2 regions of the Mesorhizobium sp. U510 genome follow, and region 2 is predicted to be linked to the other one. Evidence: predicted binding sites of a transcription regulator. Region 2 holds the regulator's gene; the other holds the start of a gene.
The links. Region 2 encodes LexA, which represses DNA repair genes until DNA is damaged. Its sites were predicted from a motif close to TGTTCNNNNTGTGTTCNG; they were not measured.
Positions count from the first base shown of each region.

Region 1: ACLGL5_RS06995 (YifB family Mg chelatase-like AAA ATPase) is a predicted target of LexA. The motif match lies at 3,044-3,061, and genes of this name have one in related genera.

Region 1 covers NZ_CP180532.1:1,012,961-1,018,713, reverse strand. The annotation lists gene ACLGL5_RS07010 (GtrA family protein) at 1-221, opposite strand, end outside; gene ACLGL5_RS07005 (glycosyltransferase family 2 protein) at 218-1,462, opposite strand; gene gshB (glutathione synthase) at 1,686-2,627, shown strand; gene ACLGL5_RS06995 (YifB family Mg chelatase-like AAA ATPase) at 3,150-4,682, shown strand; gene ACLGL5_RS06990 (DUF3303 domain-containing protein) at 4,878-5,189, opposite strand; gene ACLGL5_RS06985 (TetR/AcrR family transcriptional regulator) at 5,504-5,753, opposite strand, start outside.
Region 2 covers NZ_CP180532.1:4,593,022-4,598,774, reverse strand. The annotation lists gene ACLGL5_RS24070 (ComEC/Rec2 family competence protein) at 1-2,049, shown strand, start outside; gene lexA (transcriptional repressor LexA) at 2,043-2,780, opposite strand; gene ACLGL5_RS24060 (GntR family transcriptional regulator) at 3,158-3,931, opposite strand; gene ACLGL5_RS24055 (ABC transporter substrate-binding protein) at 4,084-5,070, shown strand; gene ACLGL5_RS24050 (ABC transporter ATP-binding protein) at 5,130-5,753, shown strand, end outside.

The sequences.
Region 1 (5,753 bases), 3.4 Mb from region 2:
GCATGGGCGTGGTCGTGGCGTCCCTCGAACGTCCAGCCACGTTGTGCCGAATATGCCACGACGAAGGCCAGCATATAGGCGATGACGCTTCCGACGAATGGCGGCAAACCGGCCGACACCAAGGCCCATGACAGCATGAACAACAGCAGCGCCGCGCCAACGCCGACGATGACAAACCGGACAAGCCGTACCGCGGCGAATCTTCGTAGAAGCCGGCTCATTTTTCGGCAGTCGCGGCGGCTTCGCCGGATCCGCCGGGCTGGCCGGCTTTCAGCCGCTTGACCGGAATCTCGAGGACACCGAGCAGGAATGCCGAAAAGAAGGCCTGGAACGAAATGACGATCAGGCTCAGGCCCAGCACGACGATGCGCGGGATTTCGGAATCGTTCAGCGGGCCGAAGCCAAGATGCGCCCAGCGCAGCACCGCATAGCCGAAGAACAGGACGCCGCCGGCAAAGCAGATGCCGGCATTGGCGGCAAGACGGTCGGTGCTGATGGTCCTTCTCAGCCAGTCGGACCCGCGGCTGCGCGGCAGGATGCCGGTGATCTCGGCATAGTATCGCGATATGGCGCCGAAGGTGATGAGCTGGATGCCGGTGATGATCATGAAGCAGGCGGCGACGAAAGTGTTGAGGTCGAGCGACAGATTGTCGATCACCCGCAGCGGTCCAAACACCAGCAGGGCCGCGAACAGCATGCCCAGGCCGCACAACGCCGCGCCCGGGATGAAGAACATCCAGCGCGGATTGTAGACGAGCAGGAATTTGAGATGCCGCCAGCCGTCACGCCAGGTCCTGAGATGCGGCGGCCGGCTGCGGCCGTCGGGCTTGAGCGTGGTCGGCACTTCCTCGATGCGCAGCCCGGCAAGCGCGCTGCGCACCACCATTTCGCTGGCGAATTCCATGCCGGTCGTCTGCAGGTCGAGCTTGCGGATGCTCTCGGCGTTGAAGCCGCGCAGGCCGCAATGGAAGTCCCCGGTCTTGATGCGGAAAAACAGGCGGCCGACGAAGCTCAGCACCGGATTGCCGAGATAGCGATGCAGCGGCGGCATGGCTCCGGTTTCGATGCCGCCCTGGAAGCGATTGCCCATGACCAGGTCGGCGCCGTCGCGCAGGCGCGTCATGAAGGCATCCAGCGCGCCGAAATCGTAGCTGTCGTCGGCATCGCCCATGATGATGAAGCGCCCCCTGGCGGCGGCGATGCCGCCGAGAAGTGCCGCGCCATAGCCCTTCTGCGCCACCGGTACGACACGGGCGCCGCCCTGGGCCGCGATCTCCTGCGAACCGTCGGTGCTGCCATTGTCCGCGATCAGCACCTCACCCAGGATTCCGGCCTTGTCGAGGAAGGCCCTGGCCTTGCCGATGCAAACGGCCAGCGTCTCGGCCTCGTTGAGGCACGGCATCAGGATGGTGAGTTCAAGCTGTTTGGTCGCGGCGGCGCGGATGGCGGTGAGCGCGTTCATGGTCGTTGTTCCATCGAGGGCCCCCATCCGGCGCCTGCCGTTGGGGTATTCGAGGCCTATTCTTGTACAGCAAGGCTTAAGAAAACGATGACGCGGCCGCTTGTCTTGTCGCGATTGGGCTGGCGGGGATTGTGCCCTGCTGTTGCCGATCTTCAGATGTCGCGATTGGCAGAAGGCGCGGCGACCCTTATATCGCTCTCGTCGACTGCGCTGGGGACCCGCCATGAAGCTGAAAATCGCCGTCCAGATGGACCATATCTCCACCGTGTCGATCGCCGGCGACACGTCGTTCGCGCTGTCGCTGGAAGCGCAGCGGCGCGGCCACCAATTGTTCCATTACACGCCCGACCGGCTGTCGCTACGCGACGGCAAGGTGTTTGCGCGCATCGAGGAGATGCAGGTGCGCGACGAGAAGGGCAGCCATTACTCGCTGGGCGACAAGGTGCGCACCGACCTGTCGGAGATGGACGTCGTCCTGCTGCGCCAGGATCCTCCCTTCGACATGAACTACATCACCACCACGCATATCCTCGAGCGCATCCACCCGAAGACGCTGGTCGTCAACGACCCGGCCTGGGTGCGCAACAGCCCGGAAAAGATCTTCGTCACCGAGTTTGCCGACCTGATGCCGGACACGCTGATCACCAAGGACAGCCAAGAAGTCGCCGCCTTCCGCAAGGAATTCGGCGACATCATCGTCAAGCCGCTCTACGGCAATGGCGGCGCCGGCATCTTCCATCTGCACGAGGCCGACCGCAACCTCGCCTCGCTGCTCGAAATGTTCGGCCAGCTGTTCCGCGAGCCCTATATCGTGCAGCGCTACCTCAAGGATGTGCGCAAGGGCGACAAGCGCATCATCCTGATCGACGGCGAGCCGGTCGGCGCCATCAACCGCGTGCCGGCCGAGCATGATTCCCGCTCCAACATGCATGTCGGCGGCCGCGCCGAGAAGACCGAACTGACCGAGCGCGAGCGCGAGATCTGCGCCCGCATCGGGCCGTCGCTCAGGGAACGCGGCTTCATCCTGGTCGGCATCGACGTCATCGGCGATTACATGACCGAGATCAACGTGACCTCGCCGACCGGCGTGCGCGAGGTGCAGCGCTTTGGCGGCGCCGACATTGCCAGCCTGTTCTGGGATGCGGTCGAGGGGAAGCGGAAGTAACCTCCGAAACCCTGCTGCCTAAGCGATCCGGGAGGAGAAATGTGGCAAGCATCCTATATGAAAATGTCTTTTTAATACTCGCCGTTTGTTTCGGTATTGCGGCATCACTGGTGAATTTATTTGGGTTGACAGCATGCGAGGTAAATTCTTTCGTCCTCTCGACGAGAAGGACCGAAGCCTTTACGGACTTGCTTCGATACTGGTTATCCTGGCAGTCATTTTCATGGCTGCTCATATTCACTCCCTGGGTGGATCGAAATGAGACCTGCCGCGAGACTGGGGCTGACAATTCTGTGACGATGTCGCGCCTCACTGCGGTCATAGGCACACAGCGATATTTTCCGTTTTCAGTTCGTATTAACCATGTTCCGCCTTTTCAACCGGGCTCAATCCGGCTGCAACCATAGCGATTGCTTTGTTCTCGTAATGTTCTTGATTTGACCGGCAATCTGTGATTGTCTTCTGCCGGGGCCACGTTCCAGGCCTATCGCATGGGTTGCGGCCCATATCCGGGGTGGGAAAATGGTGGCGCGGGTTCGCACGGTCGCTTTCCAGGGCATCGAGGCCGTGCCGGTCGACGTGCAGGTGATGATCGCGCCCGGCAAGGTCGGCATGCAGATCGTCGGCCTGCCCGACAAGGCGGTGGCCGAAAGCCGTGAGCGGGTGCAGGCGGCGCTGCATGCGTCGGGCCTGTCGATGCCGTCGAAGAAGGTGACGGTCAATCTGGCGCCGGCCGACCTGCCCAAGGAAGGCAGCCATTACGATCTGCCGATCGCGCTTGGCCTGATGGCCGCGCTTGGCGCCATTCCGGGCGACATGCTGGCCGGTTATGTCGTGCTTGGCGAATTGTCGCTCGACGGCACCATTGCCGCCGTCGCCGGTGCCCTGCCGGCGGCGATCGGCGCCAATGCCGAGGGCAAGGGGCTGATCTGTCCGTTCGCCTGCGAGCCGGAAGCCGCCTGGGCCGGCAAGGACTTCGATATTCTGGCGCCGCGCAGCCTGATCGCCATCGCCAACCATTTCCGTGGCACGCAGGTGCTGTCGCGGCCGGAGGCCGGTATCCACGCCGCGGCGCGCGACCTGCCCGACCTTGCCGACATCAAGGGCCAGGAGACGGCCAAGCGCGCGCTGGAAGTGGCGGCGGCCGGCGGCCACAATCTGCTGATGGTCGGCCCGCCAGGCTCGGGAAAATCGATGCTGGCGCAGCGGCTGCCGTCGATCCTGCCGCCGCTGGCGCCGAAGGAATTGCTCGAAGTCTCGATGATCGCCTCGGTGGCGGGCGAGCTCGGCGAAGGCAAGCTGACCGACCGGCGGCCGTTCCGCGCCCCGCACCATTCGGCCTCGATGGCGGCAATGGTCGGCGGCGGGTTGCGCGCACGGCCGGGCGAAGTCTCGCTCGCCCATCACGGCGTGCTGTTCCTCGACGAGTTCCCCGAGTTCACGCCGCAGACGCTCGACGCGCTGCGCCAGCCGCTGGAGACGGGCGACTGCATGATCGCGCGCGCCAACCACCGCGTCACCTATCCGGCGCGCATCCAGCTGGTGGCGGCGATGAACCCGTGCCGCTGCGGCATGGCCGGCGAACCGGGCTATCGCTGCCTGCGCGGCGAACGCTGCCGCACCGATTATCAGGCACGCATTTCCGGTCCGCTGCTCGACCGCATCGACCTGCGGATCGAAGTGCCGGCGGTCTCGGCCAGCGACCTGATAAGGCCGGACCGGGCGGAGAAGAGTGCTGATGTGGCGTTGCGCGTCGCACGCGCCCGCACCCTGCAGCGCGAGCGTTTCGAACGGCTCGGCGTGACCAGCGCCACCACCAACGCCCATTGCGCACCTTCTGTCATCGAGGACATCGCGATGCCCGACGCAGCCGGCCTGTCGCTGCTCAAGGACGCCAGCGAGAAACTCGCTTTCTCGGCGCGGGCCTATCACCGCGTGCTGAAAGTGGCGCGCACGCTGGCCGACCTCGACGCCAGCGAAACCGTCGGCCGCATCCATCTTGCCGAGGCGATTTCCTATCGCATGAGTTCGGAACGCGTGGCGCAGGCGGCGTAGAGCGCCTTCCGCCGTCGCCAATCACTTCCGCAGCACCCAGGTACTGTCTCGCCCCAAAGCCGGCATCCATGCCTCGGTGCGCGACCTGCTTCGTGAGCGCACCGGCTGGATCCCACGAAGCCGGTGAAGCGAGTGCGCTCCGAATGCGTCGCCTCGTCCGGCTTTTGCGAGATGCGCAGCCTCGTCGGCTGCCGCTCATGAAGGAAGTTCATCCCGCCATTTGATAGCTTCCATCTCGACGCGGACCGCGTCCTGAACGTCGATGACCTGATGGACGTCGAATTGGAACGCCGGGAAGGTCGAACACATTTTGTGGACTACCAGCGGGTCATCTGCCTCGATCAGCATGCTGCCACCCCATTCACCCACCCGCGCCACGAAGGCATGTACCTTGACTTCGCTGGGTATCTCCCAGTGCCGGAAGATTTTCAGGATGCGCTTTTGGACGTTCTCGTATTCGATCGCCGATCCCTGTGGCCGCTCGTTCCAATTTACGAGGTATTTCATAATCTCCTCCCTCTGGGGTGACCGTAAATCCCCGAGCGGCACTGTAGCTCCCCTCCTTCAAAAAGAGGTAGGCATCACGACAGGAAAGGCGGTGAATCTGTCCGACATTTGAGAACGTATGAAGAACTCATTCGGCCTGACGGTGGATGCGGCTGATTTTGGGCGTAGAGGGCCTCGTAAAGCACGGTTTTGCCGATTTTCACGCGCGCGACCAGCCCGTCGCTGGGAGCTACAGGTGCGGCTTCGGGGGAGCTACCTATGCTAACATTGTGGTCAATTAAACCGCGCGTCGGGCCGATCCGCCTTTGCCCGGATCAATCGGTCGCGGGGATCAACTTCTGCAGCGTCGGCGTCAGGATCATGCCGAAGGTCAAGACATCGCCATAGGCTCGCGCGGAAAGCATTGCCCCGTGGACGGTCGCCATGAAGGCTTCCGCTTCCACACGCGGCGCATTCGATATTGCCAGTGTCCTCTGTTCTGCGCCGCGCTCGATGACGCCAGTCAGCCATCCCGAGAGAAACTGGAAATACGCCCGGACTTCCACGGCAACCTCCGGCGGAAGG
Region 2 (5,753 bases):
TCCTGGCCCAAAACCCATCTGGGCTTCACGGCGGCATTGTTGTGCGCGCTTGGCCTGCTTGTCGCCAAGGTCGAGACATGGCGGGCGGGCACCCAGATGCTGGGTTCGGAAATCTCGGCGCAAGTCACCGGCCGTGTCGTTTCGCTCGACCGGATGGAGACCGGCCGCATCCGGCTGACCATCGACGTGACGTCGACCGCCCGGCCGAAACTGCGCTATGCGCCGGAAAGGGTCAGGCTTTCGGCGCGAGATATCCCGGCGGAAATGACTGCCGGCTCCCTGGTCACCGGCTATGCTAAACTGTTGCCGCCGACCGGTCCGGTGCGGCCGGACAGTTACGATTTCTCCTTCGACAGCTATTTTGCCGGCATTGGCGGCAGCGGATTCTTTCTCGGCAACCCAAAGCTTGTCTCAGCCACGGACGACGAGGTGCCGCTCACGGCCCGCCTTTTCTCGGGGATAGAAAATGCCCGTGAAGCCATTGCCGACCACATCAGGGCCACGGTTGGCGGTGCCGAGGGTGAGATCGCGGCGGCGCTGATCGTCGGCGTGCGGGCCGGCATTCCCGATGAAATCAACGAGGCGATGCGACGCACCGGCATCTATCACATCATCTCCATTTCCGGACTGCATATGGCGCTCGTCGCCGGTACCATCATGGGGCTGCTGCGCGGCGCCTTCGCGCTGTTTCCGGACTTTTCCGCGCGTCGGCCGGTGAAGAAATATGCGGCCGCCGCGGCCCTTTTCTCGATCGCCGCCTATCTCGTCATTTCCGGCGTCGTCGTCGCGGCCGAACGCAGCTTCATCATGCTGGCGGTGATGCTGATTGCCGTGCTGTTCGATCGCGCGGCGCTGACCATGCGCAATCTTGCGATCTCGGCGATCGCCGTCATTGTGGTGTCGCCGCATGAGGTAGTCGGCCCAAGCTTCCAGATGTCGTTCGCCGCGACCGCGGCGCTGGTCGGGGCTTATGCCGGCTGGGCGGATCACCATGCGGGAAAGGCAAGACCGCCACCGCCAAAGCGATCCCTGCCGGGTTTTCTCACGCGAAAATTCCTGCTGGCGACGGGTGGGTTGGCGATGACATCCATCATCGCCGGCTGCGCCACGGCGCTGTTTGCCATCTGGCATTTCCAGCGTGTGTCGCCGCTCAGCCTGTTCGCCAATCTGGCCGTCATGCCGATCGTGTCACTGATTGTCATGCCTTTCGCTGTTCTCAGTTCGCTTGCGATGCCCTTTGGTGCCGACGGTCCCTTCCTTTACGTGATGGGCAAGGGCCTGACCGCAATGATCGCCATATCGGCGTGGATATCGGAGCGCTCCCCGGTCGATGCGGTCGGGCTGATTTCGCAGCAATCCGTGCTGCTGGTGACCATCGCCCTGATCATCGCGACGATGGCGACGACCTGGCTGCGGCTCGCGGCAGTGCCATTCGCGCTTGCCGGCCTGCTGACAGTATCGGATACGCGCGCCCCGGATGTGCTGATTTCCGAAGATGCGCGTTTGGTGGCGCTGCCGATCGGCGGTGGAGAACTCGCGGTCAGCCGGGCTCGCCCGAACGAGTTCACCGTCGACAATTGGAAACGCGCGCTGGTGTCCGAAACCATCGTCGTGCCGGAGATGTTCGACAAGGCGGACTGGCAATTCGACATTGCCGATGCCGCCAATCTGCCGCCGGGAGCGCCGTTTTATTGCACGGATGGCGTCTGTCTTGCCCGGCACCCGTCAGGGGCGATCATCGCGCATGTCGAAGACCGCAAGGACACCTGGAAGGCTTGCGGCTTCGCCGATTTGATCGTCGTCAATGACGCAACCGGCTATGATTCCTGCCACAATCCGCTGGTTGTTGTCGTCACCAAACGGCAACTTGCCCGCAAGGGCAGTGCCGCCGTCTTCTTCGACCGCCAATCGGCGACAGGTCCGCCAATCATCAGCTTCGCGGTGGACGGGCCATATCGGCCCTGGCACGAGCAGCGAAAATTTTCGCGCGAGGCGAGGGGGCTGCCGCCCTATCAAAAACCCGAAAAGCCTGCCGTTCCTGCTCAGTAGCGCCGGATCAACCCGACAAGCTTGCCTTGCACCTTGACCCTGTCTGGCCCGAAAATGCGCGTCTCGTAGGCCGGGTTGGCGGCTTCAAGGGCGATCGAGGCGCCCTTGCGGCGGAACCGTTTCAGGGTTGCTTCCTCCTCGTCGACCAACGCCACGACGATCTCGCCCGGGCTCGCCGTGTCGGCGTTGCGGATGATGACCGTGTCGCCGTCGAAGATGCCGGCGTCGATCATCGAGTCGCCCTTGACCTCAAGTGCATAATGCTCGCCACCCATGATCATGTCCGGCGGTACCGAGATCGAATGTGTCTGATGCTGGATGGCATCGATCGGCACACCAGCGGCGATGCGACCCATCACCGGGATCGACACGGCGGAAACCGCATCGTCATTATTGCCGGCCGCGGGCAAGCGCGATGCCGCCGGCTTGATCTGGCGGCCAAGACCACCCTGGCCGAGGCTGCCCTGGATGACGCTTGGCGAGAATTTCTTTGCCGCGTTGAGGCCGGGTGCGATCGAATCCGGCAGCCGCAGCACTTCCAGCGCCCGCGCCCGGTTGGGCAGCCGGCGAATGAAGCCGCGTTCCTCCAGTGCCGTGATCAGGCGATGAATGCCTGACTTGGAGGCAAGATCGAGCGCTTCCTTCATTTCGTCGAAGGAAGGCGGAATGCCGCTTTCCTTGAGCCGTTCATGAATGAACATCAGCAGTTCATGTTGCTTGCGTGTCAGCATGGCGGCCCCCAAGGCATTGAACGACGGGTGTGAATCAGAATCGAAAAACAAACCCAGAACAAACACTATCTGTTCCAGTTGTGTTCCGCAACTGTTTAAAGTTTAATGAATTTGTTAACGCGTCCGAAATTATTTGGCCCCGGCAGCGGGCCGCGCTAGACCGCTTCCGCTCCCCGCAGGTTCATTGAAATCATTTTGGTTAATGGCCTGTGGCCTACCCCTGGATGCGGTTTGGCATCAGGCATTTGAGAGGCGTCCACAGAGCGGATTTGTACGGTGTATCGATCCATTTCCGGCGGAACGAAACGAAATCAAAATGCCAACGGTCGCGGGTTCAGGCCGGCCATGGCCGCGTGGATATGGACGCCGCGGCAACGTCATCCGGAAACCGCTTTCAGGCTGCCGGCGCGCGCGGTGTAGGTGTTGGCGCCGTTGTCTTCGCTGTGGACATAGACATGCAGCGTGTAGCCGATATGCGCGGTCATCAGCGCCTTTGCCCGCTCGACATTGCGATCGAGCGCCGCTTCCATGATTGCGGTGTGATGCTCGATGGCGATCGCCTCGCGCAGGGCGTCCATAGCCTCGCCATAGCCGTCCTTGAGGCCGGCCGCCGCCCGCAATGTCGGCGCCAGGCCGAGAAACCGATGATGCCGACGCAGTTGATCGGCGATCGTCGAGCGGAAGCGCAATAGCCAGTTCGACGTCGCCGCGCTCAGCAGAGCCGCATGGAAGGCCTCGTGGCTCTCGTCCCATTTGTCGACGGCCGCATCGGAAGGGTCTTCGACCGCGGTCTTGCACCGGGAGAGCCGGTAATGAGCGGTGACGACCGCGTCCTCCCATTCCCTGCCGCCGTTCGCGATCGATTCCAGGAACAGCGGCATTTCGACAACCATCCTTGCGCGCGCCAAGTCCTCGAGCTCGGCGCGCGACACGGGAGCGACGGCAAAGCCGCGATTGCTGATGGCGGTGACCAGGCGCTCGGCTTCAAGTCGGGACAAGGCTTCACGCAGCGGCGTCCAGCCGACGCCGTATGTGCCGCGCAGCGCGCTCAGCTTGAGCGGCGCGCCCGGCATGAGGCGGGTGGTCAGGATATCGCGCCGCAGCAGCTGATAGGCCGCCTCGGTCTTCGTGGAATTGTTCTGATCCTGCATCGCCATCCGTCCGTCATCGGCTTGCGAAAATTATATATGAAGCGGAGGTATGGCAAGAATTATATATAATGTTTGACACACGGCGGGCGACTGACCATGATCGCCGCAGTTGCCGTCCTGTGGGCGGCGCTGATCAAATCTGGGAGGAAATGATGTTGAAGTCGAAGTCCGCTTGGCTGTCGGGATTGGCCCTGGCAGGCGCATTAATGGTCAGCGCAGGCAGCGCCGCGGCCGATCAGATACGCATCGGCATCGCTAATTTCGGCGAGCATCCGCAGCTCAATGCCGCCATAGCCGGCTTCAAGAAGGCATTGACGGACAACGGTTTTGTCGAGGGCAAGGACGTCGTCTACACCGAAAGCCATACCAACTTCGATGCATCGCTGGTGCCGCAGATGATTGCCAAGCTGCAGGCGGAGCAGCCCAAGCTGATCTACACCATCACCACGCCGGTATCGCAGATCGCCAAGAAGGCGCTCGCCGGTTCCGGCATTCCGATCGTCTTTGCCGCTGTCACCGATCCGGTGGCGGCCAAGCTGGTGCCGTCGTGGGACGCCGGAGACGAAGGCATGACCGGCGCCAGCGATCTGCAGGATGTCGCCGCGGTGATGGCCTTCACCAAGAAGCTGCTGCCGAACGCCAAGCGCTTCGGGGTGCCTTACAATCCAGGCGAGGCCAATGACGTTGCCCTGATAGAAAAGATCAAGGCGGCGGCGCCGGCGGCCGGTTTCGAGGTCGTGGAAGTCGGCATCGACAACGTCAATGACATCCAGCAACGCATCGCTTCGCTCGCCGGCAAGGCTGACGTGATCTACGGTCCGGCCTCGAACCTGATCCAGCCGGCAATCGCCGCTGTCTCCGCGGCCGCACGCCAGGCCGGTATCCCGGTCGTCAACTCTGATGACAGCGCGGTCCGCAACGGCACCGTGCCGGCGAGCTTCGCGGTCAATTACACGCAGGTCGGCATGAACGCCGGCAACATCGCCGCCGAAATCCTCAAGGGCAAGGATCCCAAGACGATCGCGCCGTCGCGCCCGGCCTACAAGGATCACATGGCAACGATTTCCCGCAAGGCGATGGCCGCGTTCGGCATCGAGATACCGGCTTCGATGGCCGATTGCGGCTGCATCGTCGACTGATATCGGGCTGCAAGGGGCGATGGCGTTGGCGCCGTCGCCCTTCCGGCCAGGGAGGAACGATGCTCGATATCCGATCCGCGCGCAAAGTATTCTACAAGGGGCAGGCCGACGAGAAGGTCGCGCTCGACGGCCTCAGCCTGTCATTGGCCACCGGCGAGTTCGGCATCGTCATCGGCTCCAACGGGGCCGGCAAGAGCAGCATGCTCAACGCTATTTCCGGAGCCCTCGTCCTGGATTCCGGCAAGATCCTGATCAACGGCGCCGACGTGACAGCCATGCCGGTGCACAAGCGCGCCACACGATTGGCGCGCGTCTTCCAGGATCCGATGCGAGGCACCGCCGCCAGCATGACCGTGGCGGAGAACATGCTGCTGGCCGATCTGCGCAGCCAAAAACGCACGCTGCGGCAAGGGCTGAACGCCACGCGGCTCGCGTCCTACAAGGAGCGCCTGTCGATATTGGGCCTCGGCCTCGAAAATCGTCTCGACACCCGTGTCGACCTGCTCTCGGGCGGGCAGCGGCAGTCGCTGTCGCTGATCATGGCAGTCGGCGGATCGCCGGACCTGCTGCTGCTCGACGAGCATACCGCGGCACTCGACCCGCGCACGGCCGAGATCGTCATGCAGGCGACGGTGCGTGCCGTCAACGCGCTGAAGCTGACCACGCTGATGGTGACCCACAAC